Regions from separate parts of the Geodermatophilus sp. URMC 60 genome, predicted to be linked through region 1. Evidence: riboswitches for the same ligand, from Rfam matches in the RefSeq annotation. Region 1 holds a riboswitch; the other holds the start of a gene.
The links. Region 1 has a riboswitch for S-adenosylmethionine ahead of ACWIX3_RS03090 (bifunctional o-acetylhomoserine/o-acetylserine sulfhydrylase). Riboswitches for the same ligand answer to the same signal wherever they lie in the genome.
Positions count from the first base shown of each region.

Region 2: linked by a shared signal. The riboswitch ahead of thrC (threonine synthase) and the one ahead of ACWIX3_RS03090 (bifunctional o-acetylhomoserine/o-acetylserine sulfhydrylase) in region 1 are both predicted to bind S-adenosylmethionine.

Region 1 is NZ_CP199958.1:617,600-631,706, reverse strand. Features, by position in the region: gene metX (homoserine O-acetyltransferase MetX) at 1-595, opposite strand, end outside; partial or broken gene ACWIX3_RS03090 (bifunctional o-acetylhomoserine/o-acetylserine sulfhydrylase) at 595-1,890, opposite strand; SAM riboswitch class IV at 1,931-2,047, opposite strand; gene ACWIX3_RS03085 (zinc-dependent alcohol dehydrogenase family protein) at 2,147-3,175, shown strand; gene ACWIX3_RS03080 (hypothetical protein) at 3,180-3,659, opposite strand; gene ACWIX3_RS03075 (mechanosensitive ion channel family protein) at 3,656-4,549, opposite strand; gene ACWIX3_RS03070 (thioesterase family protein) at 4,594-5,397, opposite strand; gene ACWIX3_RS03065 (hypothetical protein) at 5,419-5,796, opposite strand; gene ACWIX3_RS03060 (VOC family protein) at 6,118-6,522, shown strand; gene ACWIX3_RS03055 (EamA family transporter) at 6,569-7,516, shown strand; gene ACWIX3_RS03050 (ABC transporter substrate-binding protein) at 7,587-8,585, opposite strand; gene ACWIX3_RS03045 (siderophore-interacting protein) at 8,686-9,609, shown strand; gene ACWIX3_RS03040 (ABC transporter ATP-binding protein) at 9,702-10,526, opposite strand; gene ACWIX3_RS03035 (FecCD family ABC transporter permease) at 10,541-11,641, opposite strand; gene ACWIX3_RS03030 (FecCD family ABC transporter permease) at 11,638-12,720, opposite strand; gene ACWIX3_RS03025 (mycothiol-dependent nitroreductase Rv2466c family protein) at 12,793-13,524, opposite strand; gene ACWIX3_RS03020 (glutathione peroxidase) at 13,521-14,015, opposite strand; gene ACWIX3_RS03015 (DUF2237 family protein) at 14,029-14,107, opposite strand, start outside.
Region 2 is NZ_CP199958.1:1,542,131-1,556,237, reverse strand. Features, by position in the region: gene ACWIX3_RS07525 (glucose-6-phosphate dehydrogenase) at 1-72, shown strand, start outside; gene ACWIX3_RS07520 (VOC family protein) at 65-439, shown strand; gene groL (chaperonin GroEL) at 590-2,218, opposite strand; gene ACWIX3_RS07510 (SDR family NAD(P)-dependent oxidoreductase) at 2,434-3,327, opposite strand; gene ACWIX3_RS07505 (cold-shock protein) at 3,563-3,763, opposite strand; gene thrC (threonine synthase) at 3,972-5,273, opposite strand; SAM riboswitch class I at 5,286-5,415, opposite strand; gene ACWIX3_RS07495 (HAD family hydrolase) at 5,476-6,297, shown strand; gene ACWIX3_RS07490 (RibD family protein) at 6,310-6,981, shown strand; gene ACWIX3_RS07485 (ABC transporter permease) at 7,027-7,902, opposite strand; gene ACWIX3_RS07480 (alpha/beta fold hydrolase) at 7,899-10,787, opposite strand; gene ACWIX3_RS07475 (LytR C-terminal domain-containing protein) at 10,874-12,085, opposite strand; gene ACWIX3_RS07470 (DUF3263 domain-containing protein) at 12,781-13,149, opposite strand; gene rarD (EamA family transporter RarD) at 13,224-14,107, opposite strand, start outside.

The sequences.
Region 1 (14,107 bases):
GGATCGCCGTCTGCTGCGTCGTCTGGGTGCCGATCTGGTCGGCCGTCGCGGCCGCTCCCGACGCGAGGAAGAACAGCGTGGCGACGCGCTCGGGCATGGCGACCGCCCACTCCAGCGCCCGCATACCGCCCATCGACCCGCCCACGACGCAGGCCCACCGCTCGATGCCCAGGGCGTCGGCGAGGCCGGCCTCGACCCGCACCTGGTCGCCGACCGTCACCCCCGGGAACCGGGACCCCCACGGCCCGTCCTCCGGCGCCGAGGACGACGGGCCGGTCGTCCCCTGGCAGCCGCCGAGCACGTTCGCGCAGACGACGAAGAACCGGTCGGTGTCCAGCGGCCGTCCGGGGCCGACCAGGCCCTCCCACCAGCCGGGCGTCGGGTGCCCGGGCCCGGAGGGGCCCACGACGTGGCTGTCGCCGGTCAGCGCGTGCTCGACGAGGACGGCGTTGCCGCCGTCCGGCGCGAGGGCGCCCCAGGTCTCGTAGGCGACCCGCACGCCGGGCAGGGTCCCGCCGCGCTCCAGGGCGAACGGCCCGGGCAGGTCGAGGAAGAGCCGGTCGCCGGCCGGGTCCCCCTCGACCCACCCGCCCATCAGGCTCCCTTGGCGGCGCGGAACCCGGCCTCCAGGTCGGCGAGGATGTCCTCGATCCCCTCGAGGCCGACCGCCAGCCGCACCAGGCCCGGGGTGACGCCGGTCGTCAGCTGCTCCTCGGGGGTGAGCTGCGAGTGGGTCGTCGATGCCGGGTGGATCACCAGGGAGCGCACGTCACCGATGTTGGCCACGTGGCTGTGCAGTTCCAGGGCCTCCACGAACCGCTTGCCGGCCTCGACGCCGCCGTGCAGCTCGAAGGTGAGCACGGCGCCGGCGCCCTGCGGGGCGTACTTCTGCTGGGCGGCGTGCCAGGGCGACGACGGCAGGCCGGGGTAGTTCACCCGGTCGACCGAGTCGTGCGCCTTGAGGAACTCGGCCACCCGCTGGGTGTTGGCGACGTGCCGCTCCATGCGCAGCGACAGGGTCTCGATGCCCTGCACGACGAGGAAGGCGTTGAACGGCGAGATCGCCGGGCCGAGGTCGCGCAGCAGCTGCACCCGCGCCTTGAGCGCGAAGGCCGGCGCGCCCAGGTCGGCGTAGACGACGCCGTGGTACGTCGGGTCGGGCTCGGTGAAGCCGGGGAACCGGCCGCTGCGCCAGTCGAAGCCGCCGCCGTCGACGATCAGGCCGGCGATCACGGTTCCGTGCCCGCCGAGGTACTTGGTGGCCGAATGGACGACGACGTCGGCGCCCCACTCCAGCGGCCGCACCAGGAACGGCGTGGCGATGGTGTTGTCGACGATCAGCGGGACGCCGTTGCGGTGCGCCACCCCGGCGACGGTCTCGATGTCGAGGACGTCGCCCTTGGGGTTGCCGATCGACTCCGCGAAGAACGCCTTCGTGTTCTCCTGCACGAGCGACTGCCAGTTGCCGGGGTCGTCGGGGTCCTCGACGAAGGAGACGGTGATGCCCATCTTCGGCAGCGAGTGGTGGAGCAGGTTGTAGGTGCCGCCGTAGAGCGAGGCCGAGGCGACGACGTGGTCCCCGGCCGAGGCGACGTTGAGGAGCGCCAGCGTCTCGGCCGCCTGCCCGCTGGCGACCGCCAGGGCCGCCACGCCGCCCTCCAGCGACGCCACGCGCTGCTCCAGGGCGTCCTGCGTCGGGTTCATGATCCGCGTGTAGATGTTGCCGAGCTCCGCCAGCGCGAACAGGTCGGCGGCGTGCTGGGTGTCCCGGAACTGGTAGGCCGTCGTCGCGTAGATCGGCAGGGCACGGGCGCCGGTCGTGGGGTCGGGGCTGGTGCCGGCGTGGATCTGCCGGGTCTCGAAGCTCCAGCTCTGGGGGTCGCTCATGCGCCGCGTCCTCTCGCTCGCGGAGGACCCGCGGCGCGCGAGGACTCCGTCCTTGCCGGGCGGCGGGCGCCGTCCGGCCGGCTCTTCCCCTGGGAGCACCTCAGACGGAGTAGAGGTTGCCGGGCAGCCAGCCAGGTGCTTGTCACTGCCTCTCGTGAGCCAGGGTCATCCTAGGCAGGCCGCCGACCTCGGTGGAACAGGTGTCCGACGCGGTGGACACGGCTGCAGCCCGGGGAGCGACCTGGGAGAGGCTGCCTCGGTGCGCGCACTCGTGTTCGAGGCCTTCGGCGGCCCGCTGACCGTGCTGGACGTCCCCGAGCCGGGCCCGGCGCCCGGTGGCGTCGTCGTCCGGGTGGAGGCCACGGGCGTCTGCCGCAGCGACTGGCACGCCTGGCAGGGGCACGACCCGGACGTCGTCCTCCCGCACGTGCCCGGGCACGAGCTGGCCGGCACCGTCGCCGCGGTCGGGGCGGACGTGCGGCGCTGGCGCGTGGGCGACCGCGTCACCGTCCCCTTCGTCAACGCGTGCGGCCGCTGTGCGCAGTGCGCCGCCGGAGAGCACCAGGTGTGCGCCCGGCAGACCCAGCCCGGGTTCACGCACTGGGGGTCGATGGCCGAGTACGTCGCGCTCGACGCCGCCGACGTCAACCTGGTCGCCCTCCCGGACGAGCTCGACGCCGTGACCGCGGCGAGCCTGGGCTGCCGGTTCGCGACCGCCTTCCGCGCGGTCAGCCACGTGGCGCGGGTCCGGCCCGGCGAGTGGGTCGCCGTGCACGGCTGCGGCGGGGTGGGTCTCTCGGCGGTGCAGGTGGCCGTCGCCGCGGGCGCCCGGGTGGTGGCCGTCGACGTCTCACCGGCAGCCCTGCAGCTCGCCGCGGCCAACGGCGCCGAGCACACGGTCGACGGCGGCGGCGACGTCCCGGGCGCGATCGCGACGCTCACCGGTGGGGGCGCGCACGTCTCCCTCGACGCCCTGGGCGCAGCGGTGACCTGCGAGAACTCGGTCCGGGCGCTGCGCCCGCGGGGCCGGCACGTGCAGGTCGGGCTGCTGCCGCCGGCGCAGGGCCGCCCCGCGGTGCCGATGGACCTCGTCGTCGCCCGCGAGCTGCAGGTGCTGGGCAGCCACGGCATGGCCGCGCACGCCTATCCCGAGCTGCTCGGCCTCATCGCGAGCGGCCGGCTGCGGCCCCGGGCGCTGGTCACCCGCGAGCTCCTCCTCGACGAGGCCGGCGCAGCGCTGGCCGCGGTGGGCCGCGACCCCGGCATCGCGGTGGTCACCCGCCCCTGAGCGGTCAGGTCCCGGGCGCGCCGGTCGCCGTCGGCGCCGCGGGGGTCGGCGCCCGGGTCGTCGCCGGTGGCACCTGCGGCGTCGGCGTCGGCGTCGGCGTCGGTGTCGGGGCCGTGGTCCCCGGAGGGGTCTCCTCGACCGTCCCGCCGGGCGAGGTGGGGGTGGAGGTGGGCGACGGCGCCGTGGTCGTGGACGGGGCCGTCGTCGGCTCGGTCGTCCCCTCCGGCTCCGCCGGGGCGGTGCTCGCCGGCGTCTGCACCGTCGAGGAGGGGGTCGGTGTCGTTGCCGGGTCCGGAGGGCGGACGTGGAGGTAGAGCGCGTACAGCCCGACGAACAGCAGCGCCAGGACGACGGTCGAGGTGCGCGCGCGGCCCAGGTGGTGCGGCACCGCGGACCACCAGCGGCGCGGCGCGGACGGCGGTGCGGTGCTCACCGACAGCTCGCGATCCGGCTCGCCGGGGCCGTTGGTCTCCGGGGTGGTCACCGGGCACCGTCCGGGGACGGCGAGGGGTCACCGGACGGTGAGACCGCCGTGGGCGCCGGCATGTTGAGGCCCGCGCGCCGAAAGGCGTGGACGACGCGGGCGCGCAGGTCGCGGCCGACCTCGAACTGCTTGCCGGGCAGCGTGCGGGCCACCACCCGGACGTTGACCTGCTCGAGGTCGAGGGTCTCCACCCCCATCACGCTGGGCGGGTCGAGCAGCAGCGGGCGCAGCCGCTGGTCGCGGAAGGCCTCGGCGCCGACCTCCCGGAGGATGTCGTTGACCCGGCTGACGTCCAGCGTCGTCGGCACCGGGACGTCGACGACGGCGCGCGCCCAGTCGCGGGAGAGGTTGACGACCTTCACGATCTGCCCGTTGGGCAGGGTGATGACCTCGCCGTTGGAGGAGCGCAGCCGGGTGACCCGCAGCGTGACGTCCTCGATCGTGCCCTCGGCGGGATCACCACCTCCGGTCACCGTGATCGACACGACGTCGCCGAAGCCGTACTGCCGCTCGGTGATGATGAAGAAACCCGCCAGCACGTCGCCGACGATCCGCTGCGCGCCGAAGCCCAGCCCGACGCCCAGCACGGTCGCGGGGGCCACCAGCCCGCCGATCGGGATGCCCGCCCGGTCCAGGACGGCGAAGACGGCGATCGCGTAGACCATCACGACGAGCGTCCAGGTGATCACCTGGGTGAGCGAGTGCCGGTGCTTGGCGGCCTCGGAGCGCACCAGGGCGTCACCGCCGGTCGCGCGTGCGTCGATCCGGTCGGTGATCTTCTCGCCGACCCAGGCGACGAAGCGGGCCAGGAGGACCGACCCCAGGATGATGAGGGCGATCTCGAGCCCACGCCCGGCGAGCCAGGTCAGCAGCGGGTCCAGCGGTGCCATCGCGTTCCAGCCTCCCAACGGACCTCAGCAGCGCCGACGCCGGGTCAGCGCGGGGCCACGAACAACGCCTGCGCGGAGCGGCCGATCCGGCCCGTGGCGTCGTAGAGGTCGGCGAAGCACTGCCCGGCGCCCCCCGGGCCGATCGTGGTGGCCGCGTCCACGCCCAGCCAGTCCCCGGCCGGCGGGCGCACCAGCGCGACGGTGAGGTCGACGTTGGCGAAGGTGGCCCGCTGCCAGTCCAGGACGGCGGAGATGCCGCTCGCCGCGTCGGTCATCACCAGCAGGTGCTGCAGCGGGCTCATCGACTCGCCCTCGACCAGGGTGCACAGGGGTCGGGTCCACGCGGCCGCGGGCCCGGGCGCGTTGAACGAGCCGTGCGCGAAGCGCCAGTCCAGCGCCCGGTGGTAGGCGACGTCGGTGGTGAAGAAGGCCGGCGTCTCCGGGCGGCTCTCCCCCGGCCCCGGCAGCGGGACGCCGGCTCCCGCCGTCCCCTCCACCGCCGAGGTCCGCATCCGCCAGGCGGTCAGCCGCATCAGCGGCCGCTCGCGGTCGGCGGGGGAGGCGCCCGCCGTGAGCACCGCCTCCACCAGCTCGATCCGCCGTCCGGGCCGCAGCAGCCGGGCGCTGACCCGCACCGGTCCCACCGGCACCGGCGCGAGGATGTCGAAGGCCAGCCGCACGGTCTGCCCCTCGGGGATCTCGGTGACCCGCTCGGCCTCCCGGGCCAGCAGCGCCGCGACCGGCCCGGCGTGCTGCAGTCCCGGGTCCCACGGCCCGATGGTCAGGTCGGTCGCGACGAAGCCGTCGCCGTCGGGCACGTAGAGGGAGGTGGGCAGGCCGGGGATCACGACCGCAGTCTGCCGCCGCGGTCAGCCGCCCGAGCGGCGGGTCTCCCACACGGCGAACGCCGTCCACCCGGCGGCGGCGACCGCGGCGACCACCCACAGCCAGCGCAGCGACGACCCGGTGGGGTTGGCCATCACCAGCAGGACGGCGACCACGAGGACCGCCCCCGCCAGGGGTGGCGTGCGCAACAGGGTGCCCAGCGTGTCGGGGCCCGGGACGGTGACGAACACCACCACGGCGACCACCAGGAGGAAGGCGCACAGGACACCCAGGAAGCCCGCCGTCACCCCGAACTCGGCCGGCAGGCCGACGGCGCCCAGGCCCCCGAGGGCCGCACCCACCGCCAGCCACAGGAGCAGCCTCCGACGGCGCGCCGACCAGGGCGGACGTGGCTCACTCACGGTCTGGTACCTCCCCCGTCGCGGCGCCGCCGTCCCGGCCGGGCGGACACCTCGCTCCAGAGTGTGCGCCCGGCGCGCGGGGCGGGCACACAGCCCCCGGCCCTGGTGGTCGAGCCCGCGCCGGACGCCGACCGCGACAGCATCCCGGCCACCGCCACGGGCACCACCCCGCCGGCGGCCGCGGAGCACCGTGGCTCCGACGGCGACCGGACCGTGCGCGACGTCGGCCCACCGGTCCCCGGCCGCCGATGAGTTCGGCCGGTCGGCCCCGTCCACCCTGCGACGGGGCCGACCGGGCCCCCGCGACGACGGGAGCACACCGTGCGCTGGATCTTCGTCAACCTGCCCGTGAGCGACCTGGCCGCGTCCCGGGCCTTCTACGGGGGCCTGGGCTTCGGGTTCGACGAGCAGTTCTCCGACGAGCGGACGGCGTCGGTGGTCGTCGCGGACAACATCGTGGTCATGCTGCTGACCCGGGACCGCTTCGCCGACTTCGTCCCGGACGGTGCCGAGGTCGGCGACCCCGCGAAGAGCACCACCGTGCTCAACGCGCTGTCGGCCGAGAGCCGGCAGGAGGCCGACGACCTCCTGGCACGGGCGCTGGCCTCGGGCGGGCGTCCGTGGCAGCCGGCGCAGGACCACGGGTTCATGTACGGCGTCAGCTTCACCGACCCCGACGGTCACGTCTGGGAGGTCGTCTGGATGGACCCCGCCGCCGTGCAGTGACCCCCGGTAGGGGGCTCGGGGCAGAACGGTCGCTACCGTCGGCCCCGTGCCCCGTCCTCCGCTCGGCTCCGCGCTGACCGTCGGCGCCGCCGGCCTGTTCGCCGTCAACGGCACGGTCTCCACGCTGGCCCTGCAGGCCGGCATCCCGGCGCCGTGGCTGACCGCGCTGCGCTGCGGCGGCGCGGCGGTCGTCCTGCTCGCCGTGCTGGGCGTCGTCGCGCCGGCGCGGCTGCGGGTGTCCTGGCGGGAGGTGCCGTTCCTGGCCGCCTTCGGCGTGGTGGGCATCGCGCTCACCCAGTGCCTCTACTACGTCGCGATCGGCCGGCTGCCGGTCGGCATCGCGCTGGTCTTCGAGATGACCGCGCCGGTGTTCATCGCGCTGTGGGTGTGGCTGGTGCGCGGCGAGCGGGTCCGTAGCCGGCTGTGGGTCGCACTCGGGCTGTCGCTGTCGGGCCTGGTCCTCGTGGCCGAGGTCTGGCAGGGCGGCGGCTCGCTCGACGCGGGCGGCGTGGCCGCGGCCCTCGGTGCCGCGCTGTGCCTGACCACCTACTACCTGATGGGGGAGCGGGGCACGACCACCCGCGACCCGGTGGCGCTCACCTGCTGGAGCTTCGTCGCGGCCGCGCTGTTCTGGGCGGTGGCCGCGCCGTTCTGGCCGTTCGACCCAGCGGTGCTCGGCACCTCCGTGCCGGTCTCCCTCGGGTCGCTCGAGGTACCGCTGTGGGTGCTGGTGGGCTGGATCGTCGTCCTCGGGGCGGTGCTGCCGTTCTGGCTGTCGCTGGCGGCCCTGCGGCACCTGCCACCGACCACGGCCGGGCTGATCGCCACGGTGGAGCCGGTGCTGGCGTCGATCGTGGCCTGGCTGTGGCTGGAGCAGGTGCTCTCCGGCTGGCAGGTGCTCGGCGGCCTCGTCGTCCTAGGCGGGATCGGGCTGGCGCAGACCGCGCGGGCGGAACGGGCGCCGGCCCCCGTGCCGGAGGCGGCCCCCGCCTGAGGGAGGACCCCGTCCTCCCTACCCCTCGCAGGCTCGGGCCGGGCCCGGGACGGGGTCGCGCGCACCCCGCTCAGGTGACCTTGCGGGCCGCGGTGAGCCAGCCGGCCAGCTCGGACATGTAGGCGGCCTGGGCGACGTGGTCCATGCCGACGTACTTCCACGGGTGCTCCTGGCCGGCCTGCACCGCGGGCAGCAGCGTGTAGGTCGGCTGGGCGCGCATCTGCTCCGGCGTCTCCCCGCCGCGCAGCGAGTAGAGGATCACGTCGCTCGGGTGGTCGGGAACCCGCTCCCAGCTGGTGGTCTCCCAGAAGTAGGTGTCGCCGCCCGGGTCGACGAAGTCGACGCCCAGGTCGGAGTAGAGGCGCAGCGACGGGTCGTCGGGCGCCTTGCCCATCCACCAGCCGTCCGCGGCGGTGGCGTAGACCGGCAGCACGGTGATCCCGCGCTCGCCCGCAGCGGTGAGCTCGGCCGACGCCGCCTCGTAGTCCTCGCGGGCGGCGTCGACCACCTCGGTGTCGGCGCCGAGGGACCCCGCGAGCTCGACGGTGCGCTCGATGACCTCGGCGGCCGACCCGCGGTAGGCGATCGCGACGATCGGCGCGATCCGGGCGACCTGCTCCTGCTGCTGGAGGGACTCGAAGCCGTAGAGCGGCTGGCCGGGGTCCAGGCTGCCGGACGAGTCGGTCGGGTACACCGAGGTGACGATGACGTCGGGGTCGGCCGCGGCCAGGCGCTCCAGGTCGATCTGCCCGTAGTTCTCGCCGACGATCTCCAGGTCGGCGAGGTCCCTGCCCTCGAAGGCGACGTCGTCGGCCGCCGAGGTCTGGCCGAAGCTGGCGACCGGCTCCACGCCGTAGTTCCACAGGGAGGCCACCACGTCGTTGAGGCCGGCGACGCGCGCAGGGGTCGCGTCGAGCTCGACGGTGTTCTCCAGGTCGTCGGTGAAGCTCCAGCCGCCTCGGTCCGCCGCCGCGGCCGGCTCGGCGGACCCACCGGCGCAGCCGGCCGTGGCGACCAGTGCGGCGAGGGTGAGGGTGGCGCCGGCCAGGCGGCGGGGTCTGCGGTGCAACTGGTCTCCTCCGGATCGGGCCGGGGTGTTCCCCTGGCCGGCCGCTCAGGTTAGCCTCACCTAAGAAGGCCGCAAGGGTCGACCGGACGGGGGACGCCGCATGACGCTGGCCGTGCAGCCGGAGGCCGGAGCCGCTCCCGTCTGGCAGTTCTTCGACGCCTCGGTCGCCGCCGTCCGCCGGCTGGGCCCGAGCTTCCTGCGGCTGACCCTCACCGGCCCCGAGCTCGCCGGTTTCGGTGCGGCCGGCTGCGACCAGCGCTTCAAACTGGTGCTCTCCCGCGACGACGCCGGGCTCGACCGGCTGCGCACCCGCGGCCCGGAGTGGTACCCGGAGTACTGCGCGATGCCCGACGAGCAGCGCCCGGCCATCCGCACCTACACCGTGCGGGCGGCCCGCCCCGAGCGCGCCGAGCTCGACGTCGACGTCGTCCTGCACGGCATCGAGGACGGGCACGCCGGCCCGGCCGCGAGCTGGGCGGCTGCGGCGGTGCCCGGTGACCGGATCGTGCTGCTCGGCCCCGACCGCCCCGGCACCGGCCGGCCGTGGGGCGTGGAGTGGGCGCCGCCGCCGGCCGCGCGCACGCTGGTGCTGGCCGGCGACGAGACGGCCGTCCCCGCGGTCTGCGCGATCCTGGAGTCCCTGGGACACGGGCCGCGGTCGGTGGCCGCGCTGCTGGAGGTGCCGACAGCCGGGGACGAGATGGACGTGGCGCTGCCGGCCGGGGCGACCCTGCGCTGGCTGCCGCGGGACGGCGCCGCCCGCGGGTCGCGGCTGGTGCCGGCGGTGCACGCGGCGCTGTGCGAGCTGGGCATCGCCTCGACGCCGGCCGCGCTCCCGGAGGAGGTCGGCGACGAGCTGCTCTGGGAGGTGCCCGACACGGACGCCGCCTCGGGCTGCTACGCCTGGCTGGCCGGGGAGGCCGGGGTGGTGAAGACGCTGCGCCGCCACCTGGTGGGCGACCTCGGCGTCCCCCGCGGGTCGGTGGCGTTCATGGGCTACTGGCGGGAGGGCGTCGTCGGCTGAAGGAGGACCCCCTCCTACCCACCCCTCGCAAGCTCGGGACGGTGCCCTGGCGGGGGTCGGGAGACGGGGGGCAACCGGGGGCAGGCTGCCGCTCAGCGCAGCCGGCGGACCGGCACCACCATCGGCGTCCCGACCACCGGATCGGGCACGATCCGCGCCTCCAGGTCGAAGACGTCGGCCAGCAGCTGCTCGGTGAGCACCACCTCCGGCGTCCCGGAGGCGACCAGCGCACCGCCGTCCATCGCGACCAGCCGCTGCGCGTAGCGGGCGGCGAGGTTGAGGTCGTGCAGCACGACGACGACGGTGCGTCCGCGCTCGGCGTGCAGCCGCGCCACCAGCTCGAGGACGTCGATCTGGTGGGAGAGGTCGAGGTAGGTCGTCGGCTCGTCGAGCAGCAGCAGGTCGGTGCCCTGCGCGAGCGCCATGGAGATCCAGGCCCGCTGCCGCTGCCCGCCGGAGAGCTCGTCGACCGGCCGGTCGGCGAGGTCGGCCATGTCGGTCCAGGCCAGCGCCTCGGCGACCGCTGCCTCGTCGTCGCGCGACCACTGCCGCAGCCACGACTGGTGCGGGTGCCGGCCGCGCGCGACGAGGTCGCCGACGGTGAGGCCCTCCGGGGCGACCGGGGTCTGGGGCAGCAGGCCGAGCACCCGGGCCACCTCGCGGGTCGGCGTCCGTGAGATCGCCCGTCCGTCGAGCAGCACCTGGCCGCTGACCGGGCGCAACAGCCGGCCCAGCGCCCGCAGCAGCGTGGACTTGCCGCAGCCGTTGGGGCCGACGATGGCGGTGAACGACCCGTCGGTGAGCTGCAGGTCCAGGTCGCGGACGACGACCCGGTCGTCGTAGGCCAGGCTGACCGACTCGGCGGCGAGACGGACCGTTCCGGCCCCGGGCAGGGTGGTGGCTGTGCTGACGGTCACAGCGTCGTTGACGGTCACAGCGTGGATCGCCGCCTTCCGCGGACGAGGAGCCAGAGCAGGTAGGGCGCGCCGACGGCGGCGGTGAGCACGCCGACCGGCAGCGCCTGGGGGAGCACGGTGCGGGTCAGCAGGTCCGCCCCCACGACGAGGGCGGCGCCGAGCAGGCCCGAGGCCAGCAGCGGCGGCCGCGCGCCGCCGGTGAGCCGGACGGCGACCTGCGGCACCACCAGCGCGACGTAGGCGATCGGGCCGGCGGCGGCCACGGCGGCGGCGGTGAGCCCGACGGCGACGAGGACGACGAGGGCCTGGGTGGCCACGAGGCGCACGCCCAGGCCGCGGGCGGTGTCGTCGCCGAACTGGACGGCGCCCAACGCCCGGCTGCTGGCCAGCGCGGCGGGCAGCAGGACGGCGAGGGCGATCAGCAGCGGCACGGCCTCGGCCCAGGTGCGGGCGTTGAGCGAGCCGGTGATCCAGACGTAGGCCGACGCGGCGTCGTGGATCTCGGCGCGGGTGAGCAGCCAGTCGGTGAGCGCGGCGGCGACCGCCCACAGCGCGATGCCGACCAGCACGAGCCGGTAGCCGTCGACCCCGCGGCGCCAGGCGAGCACCAGCAGGAGCAGGCCGGTGACCAGCGCGCCGAGCAGTGCGGCCAGGGGGACGCCGAGGCCGCCGAGCACGCCGCTGCCGGCCGCCGTCCCGCTGAGGACGATCGCCGCCACCGCGCCGACCGACGCGCCCTGGGTGATGCCGAGGACGTCGGGGGAGGCCAGCGGGTTGCGGGCGAAGGTCTGGAAGAGCGCCCCGGCCACGCCCAGGGCCAGGCCGACCAGCGCCCCCACGACGATCCGGGGCGCCCGCAGCTCCAGGACGATGAACTCCTGGGTCCCCTCGCCGAGACCGACCAGGGTGCGCAGGACGTCGGTCAGGCCGATCGGGAAGTCGCCGCGGCCGAGGCCCACCGCCGAGAGCAGGACGACGGCGACGGCCGCGCCGAGCCCCACGCCCACCTGCCGCCAGCGGACCCGGCCGGAGACCGGCCCGACGCGGACGACGGTCTGCCCGGGCTGCCGGACCCGCGCGCGGGCCCCGGCCGGGGGGTGCGCCAGCTGCGTCATGTGCCGGCCAGCCGGCGCCGGCGGATCAGCGCGATGAAGAACGGCGCGCCGATGAGGGCGAGCACGATGCCCACCTGCAGCTCGCCGGGGCGGACGACGACGCGGCCCAGGACGTCGGCGACCAGCAGCAGGGCCGCCCCGAGCAGGCCGGAGCAGGGGACCAGCCAGCGGTGCGCGGGTCCGGTGAACGCGCGGACGACGTGCGGCACGACCAGGCCGACGAAGGCGATGGGCCCGCAGGCCGCCGTCGCCGCGCCGCAGAGCAGGGTGACCGCGGCCAGGCCGACCGTCCGGGCCAGCCACACCCGCTGGCCGAGGCCGCGGGCGACGTCCTCGCCGAGGCCGAGCAGGTCGAGGGCGGGGGCGTTGACCAGGGCCAGCAGCAGACCTGCGGCGATGAAGGGGGCGACCTGCCAGGCGATGTCGGCGCCGCGGCCGGCCAGCGCGCCGACCACCCAGAAGCGGAAGGCGTCGAGGCTGTCGGTGTCGCTGACCAGGATCGCGCGCACCAGTGCGTAGAACAGCGCCGACAGCGCGGCGCCGGCCAGCGCCAGGGTCACCGGCGTGGCGCCGCCGCGACCGGCCGAGCCGAGGGAGAACACGAGCACCGTGCCCAGCAGCGCCCCGGCGAAGGCGAACCAGACGTACCCGGCGGGCGTGCCGACGCCGAGCAGGTGGATGGCGAGGACGACGCCGAGCGAGGCCCCCGAGGTGACGCCGAGCAGGCCGGGGTCGCCGAGCGGGTTGCGGGTGTGGCCCTGGGCCAGCGCGCCGGCGACGCCGAGGGCCAGGCCCACCATGAGGCCGAGCGCGGTGCGCGGCACCCGCAGCTCGCGGACGATGACCGTCTCCTCGGTCGGGACGCCGGGATCGGTCAGCGCCTGCCAGACGGTGCCCAGGCCGATGCTGCGGGAGCCGACCGCAATGCTCAGCGTCGCCGTGACGACCACGAGGACGAGCAGCAGGAGCAGGCCGAGCAGCCGGCCCCGGCGCTGCTGGAGCAGACCGCCCTGCTGCGGAGCGCCGCCCCCCGGCACACCGGGCGCCTCCCGCAGGGCGGCGTCGGTCGACGAGGACACGAGCGGCTCCCGGGGCAGGCGGCGTAGGCAAGGCTCACCTTAGTCGCCGGTGTCGGTCGGCCGGGCACCCGCTCAGCGGTGCTGCCGGCGGCTGCCCCCGTGCCAGTCCTCCTCGAGCCCCGCCTCGCCCGGACGCACCCCGAACGCCGGCAGCTGCGGCCGCTCCCGCAGGCTGCGCTTGAGCTCGGCGAACCCCGGGAACCCGGCGAGGCCGACGACGTGGTCCCACAGCGCGACGGCGTCCTCGGGGCCCGGCAGCCGGCTGATCACCGGGCCGAAGAACGCCGCACCGTCCGGGGGCCGGAAGTGCAGGATCGGCGTCCCGACGTCCTTGCCCGTCAGCCGCAGGGCGGCGTCGGTCTCCGCCTGGATCCCGGCGTCCCACGACTCGTCGTCGACCGCGGCCGCCAGGTCGGCCGGCAGTCCCGCCTCACCGAGGACCTGCTCGAGGAAGGGCCGGCTGGTCGCCCGCTCCGGCGGCGGCTGGCCGGCCGGGTCCTCGAACACGTGCCGCCCGAGGGTCGCGTAGAGCGGGTCGAGCGCCTCGGGGCCGTGCTCGGCGCGGGTGCGGGCGGCGACCCGCAGCAGGTGCAGCCCGCCGGTGTGGCCGGCCTCGTACTCGGGCGGGAACTGCGCGTCGTAGTCGACGTGCCGGTTGAGCAGCCGCAGCGAGATCAGCCGCCACTCGACGCGGTACTCGCGCTGCTCGGCGACCATCCGGACCCACTTGCTGGTCATCCAGGCGAAGGGGCAGACCGGGTCGAACCAGAAGTGCAGGTCGGCGCCCGGAGTCGAGCCGCTCACCGGGGCAGGACCTCCTCGATCGCGTGCCGGACCTCGGGGGCCTCGGGCTGGGTCGTCGGACGGAACCGGGCGACGACCTCGCCGTTCCCGGCGATCAGCCACTTCTCGAAGTTCCACTGCACGTCGCCCGCCTCGCCGGAGGCGTCGGGCACCTCGGTGAGCCGCTGGAACAGCGGGTGCGCGCCCGGGCCGTTGACCTCGAGCTTCTCGGTCATCGGGAAGGTGACGCCGTACGTCGCCGAGCAGAACCCGGCGATCTCCTCGGCCGTCCCCGGCTCCTGGCCGGCGAACTGGTTGCACGGCACGCCGACGACGGTGAGGCCCTGCCCGCCGTACTCCTGCTGCAGTGCCTCGAGCTGGGTGTACTGCGGCGTGAGACCGCACCGGCTGGCGACGTTGACCACGAGGGCCGCGCTGCCGCCGGTCAGGTCCCGGAGGGTGGTGGCCTCGCCCTGCAGGGTGGTCACCGGGGTGTCCAGCACGTCGCTCACCAGGGGTCCTCTCTCAGTCCAGGCCGCTGAGGTCGTCGGGGACGTCGACCGCGTGCTGGCGCAGCGCCTCGATCGGGACGATCTCGAGCGCC
Region 2 (14,107 bases), 920 kb from region 1:
TGGGGCCCGGAGGAGGCCGAGGCGCTGGCCGAGCCGTGCGGCTGGCTGCTGGGCGACGGACGCCGTGACTGAGGAAGGCGCCCGTCCGGGCGCCGCCCGCTTCAAGGACCTCTGCCTCGACGCCCGCGACCACCAGGCGATGGCCGACTGGTGGTGCGCCGCCCTCGGCTACGTCCGCCGTCCCTCGGCCGAGCCGCGGGAGCCCGGGTGGCCGGTGCCGATCGAGGACCCGACCGGCGCCGGCCCGCTGATCTGGGTCAACCCGGTGGTCGAGCCGAAGACGGTGAAGAACCGGGTGCACCTGGACGTCGTCGGCGACTCCACGGCGCTGCAGGCGGCCGGTGCGACGCTGCTGCGCGCCCGCGACGCCGAGATCGGCTGGGACGTGCTGGCCGACCCGGAGGGCAACGAGTTCTGCTGCTTCGCGCCGGAGGAGTGAGGTCCCTCCGTCGAGATCGCCGGCGGACCCGTGTCCCCGCGAGATCGGCGATCTCGCCGTCCGGCGGTGCCCGGGAACGCCGACAGGGGCGGCCCCGCGAGTGCGGGACCGCCCCTGCCGGGCAGTGCTGGTGGTGCGAGGGAGCTGGACTCAGAAGTCCATGCCGCCCATGCCGCCGTCGGCGCCCGGCATGGCCGGGGCGGCCTTCTCGGGCTTGTCGGCGATGACGGCCTCGGTGGTGAGGAAGAGCGCCGCGATGGAGGCGGCGTTCTGCAGCGCCGAGCGGGTCACCTTGGCGGGGTCGATGATCCCGCTGGCCACCAGGTCCACGTACTCGCCGGTCGCGGCGTTGAGGCCCTGACCGGTCTCCGAGTTGCGGACCTTCTCCGCCACGACGCCGCCCTCGAGGCCGGCGTTGATGGCGATCTGCTTCAGCGGCGCCTCGAGCGCGACGCGCACGATGTTGGCACCGGTCGCCTCGTCGCCCTCGAGCTCGAGCTTCTCGAACGCGACGGTGGTGGCCTGCGCCAGGGCGACGCCACCGCCGGCGACGATGCCCTCCTCGACGGCGGCCTTGGCGTTGCGCACCGCGTCCTCGATGCGGTGCTTGCGCTCCTTGAGCTCGACCTCGGTCGCGGCGCCGGCCTTGATGACGGCGACGCCACCGGCCAGCTTGGCCAGGCGCTCCTGCAGCTTCTCGCGGTCGTAGTCGGAGTCCGACTTCTCGATCTCGGCGCGGATCTGGTTCACCCGGCCGGCGATCTGGTCGCTGTCCCCGGCGCCCTCGACGATCGTCGTCTCGTCCTTGGTGACGACGACCTTGCGGGCACGGCCCAGCAGGGAGACGTCGGCGGTGTCGAGCTTGAGGCCGACCTCCTCGCTGATGACCTGGCCACCGGTGAGGATGGCGATGTCGGCGAGCATGGCCTTGCGGCGGTCACCGAAGCCGGGGGCCTTGACCGCGACCGACTTGAAGGTGCCGCGGATCTTGTTGACCACCAGGGTCGCCAGGGCCTCGCCCTCGACGTCCTCGGCGATGATCGCCAGCGGCTTGCCCGACTGCATGACCTTCTCCAGCAGCGGGAGCAGGTCCTTCACCGAGCTGATCTTGCTGTTCACGACGAGCACGTACGGGTCGTCGAGGACGGCCTCCATGCGCTCGGCGTCGGTGACGAAGTAGGGCGAGATGTAGCCCTTGTCGAAGCGCATGCCCTCGGTGAGCTCGAGCTCGAGGCCGAAGGTGTTGCTCTCCTCGACGGTGATGACGCCTTCCTTGCCGACCTTGTCCATCGCCTCGGCGATGAGCTCACCGATGGCGGTGTCGGCGGCGGAGATCGACGCGGTGGCGGCGATCTGCTCCTTGGTCTCGACGTCCTTGGCGGTCGAGAGGAGGTACTCGGTGACCGACTCGACGGCCTTCTCGATGCCCTTCTTCAGGGCCATCGGGTTGGCGCCGGCGGCGACGTTGCGCAGACCCTCGCGGACGAGCGCCTGGGCCAGCACGGTGGCGGTGGTGGTGCCGTCACCAGCGACGTCGTCGGTCTTCTTCGCGACCTCCTTGACGAGCTCGGCGCCGATCTTCTCCCACGGGTCCTCGAGCTCGATCTCCTTGGCGATGCTCACACCATCGTTGGTGATGGTGGGAGCGCCCCACTTCTTCTCGAGGACGACGTTGCGGCCCTTCGGACCGAGGGTCACCTTGACGGCGTCGGCGAGGGTGTTCATGCCCCGCTCGAGGCCGCGGCGCGCCTCTTCCTCGAAGGCGATCATCTTGGCCATGTGGTGATGTCCTCCATGCATGGATCGCTGCACGGCCGGGACCGGCGCCCGCGACGGACGACACCGGCGGCGCGGGCGCTCCGTCGGCCCGCACACCAGTGCCTCACCGTTCCGACCTGATTGGCACTCGGCACTGTCGAGTGCCAACCCGAGTCTGGCACTCGCCCCTGCCGAGTGCAAGAACGGGGGCCGGGCGCCCGGGTGTTCCGGGGAGGTCAGCGGGCTCGGCGTTCCGGCGACACCTCGGCGGTCGGCGTCACCGACGGGCCGCCGACCCCGGCCCGCTGCGCCTCGCGCCCGACCATGGCGGCCGTGGCGCGCAGGACGAGCGACGGGGACAGGCGCATGAGCCGCCACATCACCCGCGCCTGCCGCGGCGCCACGATGAGCGCCCGGTTGCGGTCCACCCCGCGGAGGACGTCGGCAGCCAGGGCCTCGGCGCTGTACAGCCGCCCACCGCTGAAGCGGGTGACCACCGCCCGGGCGTCGATCCCCTCGACGCTGGGCACCCGCGGCAGGTCGGCCGGCAGCCCCTTGTCGAGGATCGGGGTGTCGACACCGCCGGGGCAGACCACGCTGACCCGGACCCCCCGCGCAGCGCCCTCCGCACGGAGGCTCAGGGACAGCCCGACCACCCCCCACTTCGTCGTCGCGTAGGGGGCGGACCCGGGTGCCGGGAGCAGGCCGGCCAGCGACGCGGTGTTGACGATGTGGCCGTGCCCCTGCCGCAGCATCAGGGGGTAGGCGGCCTGCACGCCGTGCACCACACCGCGCAGGTTGACGTCGATGGCCCGGTCCCAGTGCGCCGGCGCGAGTTCCTCCGCCGCCCCGCCCATGCCGAGGCCGGCGTTGTTGAACAGCAGGTCAAGCCGGCCGTGCCGCTCCGCGGCCTGGCCGACCAGGGCGGTGACGGCCTCGGCGTCGCGCACGTCGACGGCGACCGCCGTGGCCGCGCCCGGTCCCTCCGCGCCCAGGCCCGCCGCGACCTCGGCCGCCGCCTCGCCGTCCACGTCGGCGAGGACGACCAGGTCACCGCGCCGCACCAGCGCCGTCCCGAGCGCCCGTCCGATCCCGGACGCGCCACCGGTGACGATCGCGACACGCGACATGGCCCCTCCTCGTCCCGCCCACTGCTGCCGGGCGCCTCGCAGGGGAGCCTCCCGCGCACCCGGCGCGAGGGCCACGTCCTCCCGCCCCGCGCGCTCGTCGGCACCAGCAGCCACGGGCCGGTCGGCGGCGTGGCGAGCCGCCCGGTCACCGGGCGCGACGAGGCGTCACCCGGCCGTCCCCGGACACGACGGAGGCCCGGCCCCACGAGGGGACCGGGCCTCCGGCGAGCTCGGGTCAGGCGGTGCGCACGGCGTCGGCCTGGGGGCCCTTCTCGCCCTGGACGACCTCGAAGGTGACCCGCTGGCCCTCGTCGAGGCTCTTGTAGCCGTCCATCTGGATGGCCGAGTAGTGGACGAAGACGTCCTGGCCGCCGTCGACGGCGATGAAGCCGAAGCCCTTCTCGGCGTTGAACCACTTCACGGTGCCCTGTGCCACGTGTGCTCCCACGTTTCGTGCGTGCGGACGGCCTCCCCACCGACCGGGGAGACCGGGTCGAGCTCTTCCGCCCGTCGATCACGAACGTGGAACCGAACCGCCGGAGAACGTACAGCACAAAACGCCAGGTGAGACCAGGCTCACGCACGTGCCGCACCGGTTCGGGGGACGGCGCCCCCCGAACCCGGGATCGCGCCCACCCCGCCGATCACCCGATGAGGCCGGCCGCCCGGGCCGAGGACAGCGACGGCGACACCCGGTGGGTGGGCCCCACGACCGGCTCCAGCGGGTCGAGGGTCTTCAGCCCCTCGCCGGTGTTGAGGATGACGGTCTCCCTCGCCGGGTCCAGCCGGCCGTCCTCGACCAGCTGGCGCAGCACCGCGGTGGTGACGCCGCCCGCGGTCTCGGCGAAGACGCCGGTGGTGCGGGCCAGGTCGCGGATGCCCTGCACGATCTGGGCGTCGTCCACCCGGCCGACGGCGCCGCCGGTGCGCCGGATGGCGTCGAGGGCGTAGGGGCCGTCGGCGGGGTTGCCGATGTTCAGCGACTTGGCGATGCCGGTGGGCTTGACCGGCTTGACGACGTCCCAGCCGTTGTCGAAGGCGGTGGCGATCGGGTCGCAGCCGGCCGACTGGGCTCCGAAGATCGTCCACTCGGTGGCCTCGACGATGCCGGCGGCGGTGAGCTCGCGGAAGGCCTTGTCGACCTTGGTGAGCAGCGAGCCCGACGCCATCGGGATGACGACCTGGGCCGGGATCCGCCAGCCCAGCTGCTCGGCGATCTCGTAGCCCATCGTCTTGGAGCCCTCGGCGTAGTAGGGCCGGACGTTCTGGTTGACGAAGGCGGTGTCCTCGAACTCGTCGGTCTCGGCGAGCTCGCTGGTCAGCCGGTTGACGTCGTCGTAGGAGCCGTCGACGGCCACCAGCGTCTGGCCGTAGACCGCGGACTGCACGACCTTGCCCGGCTCCAGGTCGCTGGGGATGAACACGAACGACCGGATGCCCACGCGCGCGGCGTGCGCGGCCACGGAGTTGGCCAGGTTGCCGGTGGAGGCCGCCGCGATCTTGCGGTAGCCCAGCCCCTTGGCCGCGGTGGCGGCGAGGCTGACGACCCGGTCCTTGAAGGAGTGCGTGGGGTTGGCCGAGTCGTCCTTGACCCACAGCCCACCGGTGATCCCGAGATCGGCCGCGAGCCGGTCGGCGCGCACCAGCGGGGTCAGGCCCGGGTCGAGCGAGACGCGGTCGGCCGGGTCCTGGCCCACCGGCAGCAGCGCGGCGTAGCGCCAGATGTTCTGCGGCCCGGACTCGATCTGCTCGCGGGTGACCGCCCGCATCAGCTCGGGGTCGTAGTCGACCTCCAGCGGGCCGAAGCACTCGGCACAGGCGTGCTCGGCGACCAGGCCGAAGGTGGCGCCGCAGTTGCGGCAGACGAGCCCGCGGGCCGGGGACGGCGGGACGGGGCCGCCCGCGCTGGAGTCGGCCTGCAGAGAACCGGGAGCGGTCAGGGTCATGCGACGACTACCTCCTCATCTTCCCCGCGTCGGGCCGTCGAGCCGCGCGGGACGGAATTGGCACCCTTCCGCTGCGCGGACGCGCGGGCGGCGGTTGCCGGGGCTTCGTCGGGCCGTGTCCCTCTGCCCCTCTGGATGAGTGGAACGCCCAGGACTCTACCCACGTCGCGGGCGTCGCAGTGGGCCGGGCCAGGATGGACCGGTGAGCACGCGCGTCGTCTACACCGACCTCGACGGCACGATGGTCGGCCCCCGCGGCTCGTTCTGGCACACCGAGGGCCGCGACCTGACCGCCGACCCGGCCGCCGCGCTGCACGACCTGCACCGCGCCGGCGTGGCCCTGGTGCTGGTCAGCGGGCGCACCTTCGAGCAGGTGGTGGAGGCCGCGCGCATCTTCGCCGCCGACGGCGCCATCGCCGAGCTGGGCTCGGTGGTCAGCTGGGACGGCGGCCGCGGCGTGCACCGGCTGACCGGCGCGCTGCCCGACGAGTACGCCGGCCGGACGCCGATGGAGGTCATGGCCGAGCTGGGCGTCGTCGAGGACCTGCTGGCCCGCCACCCCGGTCGGCTCGAGTGGCACGCGCCCTGGCACGCCACGCACCTCACCGACGCGCTGCTGCGCGGCCGCGTCGACCCGCTGGCCGTGGACGCCGAGTTGGCCGAGCGGGGCGCGGGCTGGTTGACGCTCAAGGACAACGGCGCGATCCCGGCGACGTCGCGGATGACGCTGGCGCCCGAGGCCCTGCCGCCGCGGGTCTACCACCTGATGCCGCGCGGCATCTCCAAGGGCGCGGCCATCGCCTGGGACCTCGAGCGGCGCGGGCTGACCCCGGCGGACGCGGTGGCGATCGGCGACAGCGTCAGCGACCTGGAGATGGCGCCCGCGGTCGACCGGCTGTGGATCACCGCGAACGGGGCCACCGTCGACGGCATGGCCGACTTGCTGGCCGCCGTCCCCAACGTGAGGGTGACCGACGCTCCCATGGGTGAGGGCTGGGCCCAGGCCGTCCGCGCGTCGCTGTAGGTGGCGGTCGCCGTGCCACGTCCCCGGGTCACGTTGCACAACCTGACCAGCCTCGACGGCCGCCTCGACGGCTTCGCTCCTGACGTGGGGCTCTACTACGAGACCGCGGCCCGGCTGCCGCAACAGGCCGTGCTCACCGGCAGCGGCACCCTGCTGGCGGCCGCCGCCGCGGAGGGCATCGACCTCTCAGGAGTCGACGGAGCACGCGGGACCGGTTCACCGCCGACCGATGCGTCGCTGCCCTGGCTGGTCATCGTGGACAGCGCCGGCCGGGTCTCCCGCCTCGACTGGCTGCGCCGCCGATCCTTCTGGCGCGACGTCCTGGTCCTGTGCTCGGAGACGACCCCCGCAGGCCACCTGGAGCGACTGCAGCGGGCGGGGGTGGAGCACCTGGTGCTGGGGGCGGCACGGGTCGACCTCGCGGTCGCACTCACGGTCCTGGCCGACCGCTACGGGGTCGCCGACGTCCGTGTCGACGCCGGGGGATCGCTGAACGGGGCCCTGTTGGCGGCTGGTCTCGTCGACCGCGTCAGCACGATCGTCGCGCCGGTCGTGGCCGGCAGCGGCGACGGCAGCGCCCGGCCCGTCGCGGCCGCCACCGACCGGGAAGCGACCCTGATGCGGCTGACCTCGGTCGAGCAGCTGCGCGACGGCCACGTCTGGCTCCGCTACGAGCGCCGGTAGCGGAGCGCTACGGACCCGTTCCCGGCGCCGTGGCACTCCGGCACCTCAGCTGGTGACGTCACGTCGGGAGAAGTGGCGGAACCCCAGCGCGGTGAACACCGCCGCGTAGACCAGGGACTGGATGACGCCGCGGAACAGGTCGCCGGAGTCGACGGGGGTCTGCAGCAGGTCGGTCCAGGCGAACTCCTCCGCGGTCGGGAAGTAGTCGCGGATCGATCCCAGCTGCTCGACCTGGTCGAGGATCGCGAAGACGAACATCGTGAAGACCGCCCCGCCCACCGCGGCCAGCGGCGCGTCGGTCACGGTGGACAGCCAGAACGCCAGCGTGCCGACGACGAGCAGGTGGACGGCGAGGTAGCCGACCATCCCGGCCAGCCGGAGCATCCCCTCCCCCTGGCCCAGGGTGACGCCGACCGGCGTCTGAACGTCGTCGAAGCCGAACGCGATGCCGCCGGCGAGCAGCGCGGTGAGCACGAGGGTGAGCAGCGCGCCCACCGCCAGCACCAGGGCAGCCAGCCACTTCTGCCGGAGCAGCCGCATCCGAGGCACCGGGGTGGCCAGCGTGTAGCGCAGCGACCCCCACTGGGCCTCGCTGGCCACCGTGTCGCCGAAGAACAGGGCGTAGACGACGACCAGGAAGAAGCTGGTCGTCGCGAACAGCACGAACAGCGTGAAGTTCAGCCCGCTGGACGTGGCGACGTCGACGAGGTTGATGCGGCTGTTCTCCTCGGCCTCCTCGGTGCCGCCCAGCTGCAGCGCGGCGATGAGGATGAGCGGCAGCGCGACCATGAGCACCAGGACGCCGAGGGTGCGCCGGCGCTTGAACTGCCGCCGCAGCTCGACCGACAACCGCAGGGTGCGCTCGGGCCGGTAGCCGGCGACCGCCCCGGTCGGCTGCACGTGCTGGGTCGCGGAACTCATGACTCCCCCACCAGTGCCAGGAACGCGTCCTCCAGTCGGCGGCGCGGCGTGAACGCGTCCACCGCGATGCCGGCGGCCACCAGCACCTGCAGCGCCCGGACGCGACCGGTGCCGTCGAGGTCGGCCACCAGCCCCTCGTCGGTGCGCTCCACCGTGACCCCGGGCAGCCCGGTGAGGACGGCGGCCGCCCGGTCGGCGTCGGCGTCGTCGGCCAGCCCGACCAGCACCGACCCGCCGGTCCCGACAAGCTCCTCCACCGTGCCCTGGGCGATCTTCTGCCCCTTGGCCATGACGACGACGTGGCTGCAGGTCTGCTCGATCTCGCTGAGCAGGTGGCTGGAGACGATCACCGTCCGGCCGGTCGCGGCGTAGGAGCGCAGCACCTCGCGCATCGCGTGGATCTGGGGCGGGTCGAGCCCGTTGGTCGGTTCGTCGAGGACGAGCAGGTCGGGCAGGCCGAGCATCGCCTGGGCGATCGCGACCCGCTGGCGCATGCCCTGGCTGTAGCGGCGCACCGGCCGGTCGATGGCGGCACCGAGACCGGCGACCTCGATCGCCTCCTCCATGTGCGCGTCCTGGGCGGGGCGGCCCGTGGCGGCCCAGTACAGCCGCAGGTTGTCCCGGCCGGACAGGTGCGGCTGCAGACCGGTGCCCTCGACGAACGACCCCAGCCGCGACAGCACCGGCGCGCCCGGGCGGATCTCGTGGCCGAAGACGGTGATCCGCCCGTCGGTCGGTCGGATCAGCCCCATCAGCATGCGCAGCGACGTCGTCTTGCCCGCCCCGTTGGGGCCGAGCAGGCCGAGGACCTGGCCGCGGCGCACCTCGAAGGAGAGGTCCCGGACGGCGACGAAGCCGTCCTTGTAGGCCTTGGAGACGCCGGTGAAGCGGAGCGGCACCTGCTCGCCGTCGGGCTCGACCACCGAGACCCGCCGGCGGCGCCGTCGTCCCCAGAGGAGCGCGGCGAGCCAGCCGAGCAGGCCCAGCGCCACCAGCACCCCGAGCAGCACCCACCAGCGGGAGCTGCCACCTGCGGCCTCGGTGCGCCCGTCGACCTCCGGGACGGCGAGCGCGGCGGCGTCCCCGCCCTCGGCCAGCGCGACGGAGTAGACGGCCGCCTCGGTCGGCAGCGCGAAGGCCTGGTCGGTCGAGGAGACCACCACCCGCATCGTGTGCCCGGCCTCGAAGCGGTGCACGATCCCCGGCAGCGTCACGCTCACCCGGGTCGGCGCGGTCGGGTCGGCGGACAGGCCGCTGAGCGACAGCGGCGCGACCAGGCCCGCCGGCAGGGTCGCCGTCCCGTCGGGGGCGACGTCGTAGAGCTTGGCGAAGAGGGTGGCCGAGCCACCGGGCGCCGCGACGGCGAGGTCGATCGTCGAGGCCCCGACCACCTCCACCGCCCCGTTCAGCGGCTCGCTCTCGAAGGCGGCGAACTGGCCGGGGATCTCGAACGACGTCCCGGACAGCGCCGAGGCCAGCGAGCCCAGCCCCGGGACGACGGTGATCGCGGCCGGCGTCCCCCCGGCGGGCGTGACGACCGGCTGCAGCGGACCGTCGACCGCGATCGCCTCGCGCTGCGCGGGCTCGGTGCCGGCCAGGCCCGGGTACGCCGGTGCGGTCACGGTGCGGTTGCCGCCCTGCACGGTGCCGACGGTCGCGGCCACGCCGGTCGGGGCGGGGAACTCGAAGCCGGTGCCCGGGTCCTCGCCCCCGTCCCGCAGGTGCCAGTCGAACCAGCCGGCGACCTGCTCGCGCAGCTCCTCGGTGGTGCGCTCGGAGGCCTGGGAGTCGTGACCCCCGGCGTACCAGACGACCTTCACCGGGGTGCCGTCGGCGGCGATCCCGCGGGCGTTGGCGTCGGCCTGGCCGAGGCCGAACAGCGAGTCCTGGGTGCCCTGCACCAGCAGGGTGGGCGCGTCGATCCGGTCGAGCACCGTGGCCGGGCTGCCGCGGTCGAGCACGGCGGCGATCCCGGGGGTGAGCGTGCCGGTGGACGCAGCGGACTGGTAGGCCGCACACACCTCGGCGGTGAAGCGGCCGCAGGTCAGCAGCTGCTCGACCGCTTGCGGGTCCACCGACGCCGGGTCGATCGCACCGAGGTCGGCGGGCAGGCCCGCGGGCCGGCCGTCGGCCGCGGCGGCCCCGTCACCGTCGCCGTCCCCGCCGCCGAGCGCGCCCAGCAGGCCGCCGGCGGGGGCCGACCCGACACCGAAGAACAGTCCCGACCACAGCCGCTTGTAGACGCCCGCCTCCTGCGCCTGAGGGGTGGCCGCGACGGTGTCGGGAGCCGGCTGGCCCACCTGCGAGGGGAAGAGCGCGGCGGTCAGGGAGTTCCAGGTGATCTGCGGGGCGATCGCGTCGATGCGGTCGTCGTAGCCGGCGCCGAGCAGGGCCAGCGCCCCACCGTAGGACGCCCCGGCGACGCCGACGCGCGGGTCGCCGTCGCCGTCGAGCAGGACGTCGTCGCGCGCGGCGAGCCGATCCAGCAGCGCGGAGAGGTCGGCCACCTCGGAGCGCGGGTCGTTGAGCCCGATCCGGCCGGTGCTCGACCCGAAGCCGCGGGCCGAGTAGGTCTGGACGACGTAGCCGCGGCCGGCCAGGTCGCGGGCGTCGTCGGCAACCGACTCCTTGCTACCGCCGAAGCCGTGGGCGAGCACGACCGCCGGCGCCGGGTCGTCGGCGGTCGCCGAGGCGGGCAGGTACAGCGTGGTGTCGAGCTCGGCGGCGTCGGGACCGGCGCCGACGGGGACCCGCGCCTCCTCGGTGGCGACGTCCTCGGCCGCCGCGGCCGGGGCGGCGGGCAGCAGGCCGGCCACCGCCAGGGTGAGGAGCAGGAGCAGGGCGGCCGACGTCGCGCGGGCGCCGGGGCGCGGGCGGGGACGCACGGGCCCGCGAACGGGACGCACGGAGCCGCCAACGGACGGCCGCCCCCACTGGTTCCGGGAACGGCGCGGCGCGGGGCGGCCTGCGGTCAGGGCAGCCACTCGCCGGTGGTCACGACCACGAGCCCGGGCGCCTCGACGTCCGGGACCTCGAAGAAGCGCAGCGCGGGACCACTGATCTGCGGGAACTGCTGGACGAGCTGGATGGCGGCGTCGTACTGCGCCTCGTCGCCGTCGGTGTAGTAGACGGTCGTCGTCGCGACGTCGGCGCCGTCGTACTCGGCGACGCCCGCGGACTCCCAGCCCCCGGAGGTCAGCTCGGCGGCGACGTCTGCCGCCAGCCCGGAGACGCCCGTGGCATTGAGCACCGTCACGGGCGCGCGGACCTGCGCGGCGGGCGCGGCGTCGACCGGCGGCAGCGGCTGCACGTCCAGCGGCGGGAGGGCCGAGCTCGGCGCGGCCGGGGCCGGCGCCGTCGGGCTGGGCTCGGGGCCCGTGGTCCGCGCGGCCTCCTGCGCCTCCGACGAGGTGAAGGAGTAGACGCCGAGCACCACGAGGGCGATCACGGCGACGGCCAGCAGGCCCACCGCGACGCGGCGCACGCCGGAGCTGCCCTCCTCCTGGCGGGCCGCGCGGATGGCGCGCAACCGTTCGGCCTCGGCGGCCTGGCGCTCCGCGCGGAAGGCGGCGCGGCCCCCGACGACGCCGGTGGAGCTGCCGGTCTCCGGCCCGCGACGGTCCCCGTCCTCGTACCGGTCCTCGTCCTCGTACCCGCCCTCGTCGTCGTACCGGTCGTTCCCCGCGTACCGGTCGTCGTGGTCGTCGTCGTGGGCGGGCGTGCGGTCGGGGATCGCCTCGGTCGCCGGCGCGGCCGCGCGGGAGGAGCCGGCGGGCGTGCGGTCGGGGATCGCCTCGGTGGCCGGCGGCGCGGATGGGAACTCGTCGCGGGTCCGGGAGGGGCTGGTCCAGTCGCGGTAGCCACGGGCAGCGCCGGAGGACGGCGCGGCGGCCGGAGGGGGGCCGGAGGACCAGGCGGGCTGGTCGTCGGGCTCTGCCGCGACCGGGCGGCCGGTCGGCGACGCCGTGCCGGCCGGGGCGGCGTCGGCCGCCCACGGGCGCACCCGGTCCGCGGCGCGGCGGCGCGGCGTCTCGGCGGGCCGGTCAGCGGGAGCCGGTGCCGGCTCGTCACCGGCGTCGGGGGTGGGCACCGCCTGGAACGGGGCGACGGTGGTGCGGAGGGCGGCCGGCGCGGCGGGTGCAGCCGGCGCGGCGGCGGCGGACGCCGGCACCGGCAGGCGCATGCGGGTCTGCGGTGCGGGCTCCGCGGGGCGCCGGTCGCCCGCCGGGGTCGGGCGGGGGCGACGGCCGGTGGAGGGAGCAGCGCGCCCCGCGGACGGAGCAGCGCGCCCCGCGGACGGAGCAGCGCGCCCCGCGGACGGAGCAGCGCGCCCCGCGGACGGAGCAGCGCGCCCCGCGGACGGAGCAGGGCGCCCGGTGGCGGGCGCGGCGCGATCGGCCGACGGTGCGGAGCGGACCGCACCGGCGACCGGGACGGGCACCGGCCGGACGGGAGCGGCCGCAGCGCGGACGGCCCCCGCGGACGGGGTGGCGGCGCGAGCAGCCCCCGGAGAAGGCGAGGCGACGCGAGCAGGCCCGGCGGTCGGGCTGCCGGGCCGGGCGGCGGTGCTGCCGCGCGGTGAGGCCGGGACGGCGGGGCGGACAGGTGCGGCAGCCCGGGGCGGGACAGCGGCCGGCGGCACCGGACGGCCCTGCGGTGGACGGCGGCGGCCTGGGTCCTCCCCCGCGTCCAACAGCCCGTCACGCCTGCGGTCGGCGCGGCTGCGGTTGGGGGCCGTCGGTTGGTCGCTCAGCTCACGCACGACCGGAGGCGCGCCGTGCGGGCCGTCGGTGCGGCGACGTCCGTGCGGGACGGGGGTACTCCCCCGGTCAGTTTCGTCACCGCCTGACGCGGCGTGCCTGCCCACGGTGACCAAATCTAGATGCTGCGGCTCCCGTTGCCCAGGAACTGAGACGATCGCCGCTGTCCGCGCGCGGCGCGCAGCCGGCGCAGCCGCCGCACCAGCAGCGGGTCGGCCTCCAGTGCCGCCGGCCGGTCGACCAGGGCGTTCAGCACCTGGTAGTAGCGGGTCGGGGCCAGGCCGAAGCGGTCACGGATAGCCGTCTCCTTGGCACCGGGACGGCGCCACCACTGCCGCTCGAACGCGAGCATGTCGTGCTCGCGGGGAGTCAGGCCGCCGGGCCGGACGGGTGTGTCGGGGACGGGTGCAGGAGTCGGGTCGGCCGCCGGGGGAAGAGGCACCTCGCCCCCCGGCGGGGAGACCGCGGGAGCTGGTTCGGCAGACACGGGGATCCTCCTTCGGAACGCCTCCGACGGTAGTCCCGCCCACCGACATCCCGGGGCCGCCGGACCCCGCCGACTCAGACCGGTGCGGGCGCGGCCTCCGCCGTCCGCCGGCGGGCCCCGGCACGGGCGCTGCGCAGGCTGTCGGCGGTGAAGACGGCCAGGGCGACCCACACGATGACGAAGCCGGCCAGCCGGGCCGGCGGCATGGGCTCGTGGTAGACGAAGACGCCGATCGCCAGCTGCATCAGCGGCGTGACGTACTGGAGCAGGCCCACCGTGGACAACGGGATGCGCCGGGTCGCGCCGGCGAACAGCAGCAGCGGGACCGCCGTCGCCACACCCGAGCTGAGCAGCAGCAGCAGGTGGCCGGTCCCGCCGTTGCCCGCCGTCCCCTCCCCCTGCGCGTGCAACACGGCGAGCACCACCACCGCCGGGACGACGACCAGCGCCGTCTCCACGAACAGCCCCGGGGCCGCCGCGACGCGCACCAGCTTCTTCATCAGCCCGTAGAGGGCGAAGCTGCCGGCCAGCGTCAAGGCGATCCACGGCGGGCGGCCGTAGTCGACGGTCAGCACGCCCACCGCGACGGCGGCGATGCCGACGGCCACCCACTGCAGCCGGCGCAGCCGCTCCGCGAACACCACGACGCCGAGCAGCACGCTGACCAGCGGGTTGATGAAGTAGCCGAGCGAGGTCTCGACCACGTGCCCGGAGTTGACGGCGTAGACGAAGACCAGCCAGTTGGCGGCGATGAGGACCGCGGCACCGGACAGCACCACCAGTGAGCGGCGGTCGGTCAGGGTCGTGCGCACCTGCGGCCAGCCGCGCACGGCGGTCAGCAGGACGGCGACGAAGAGCAGCGACCAGATGACCCGGTGTGCCACGATCTCCAGCCCCCCGGCCGGCTCCAGCAGGGGGAAGTACAGCGGGAACAGCCCCCAGAGGCCGTAGGCGGCCA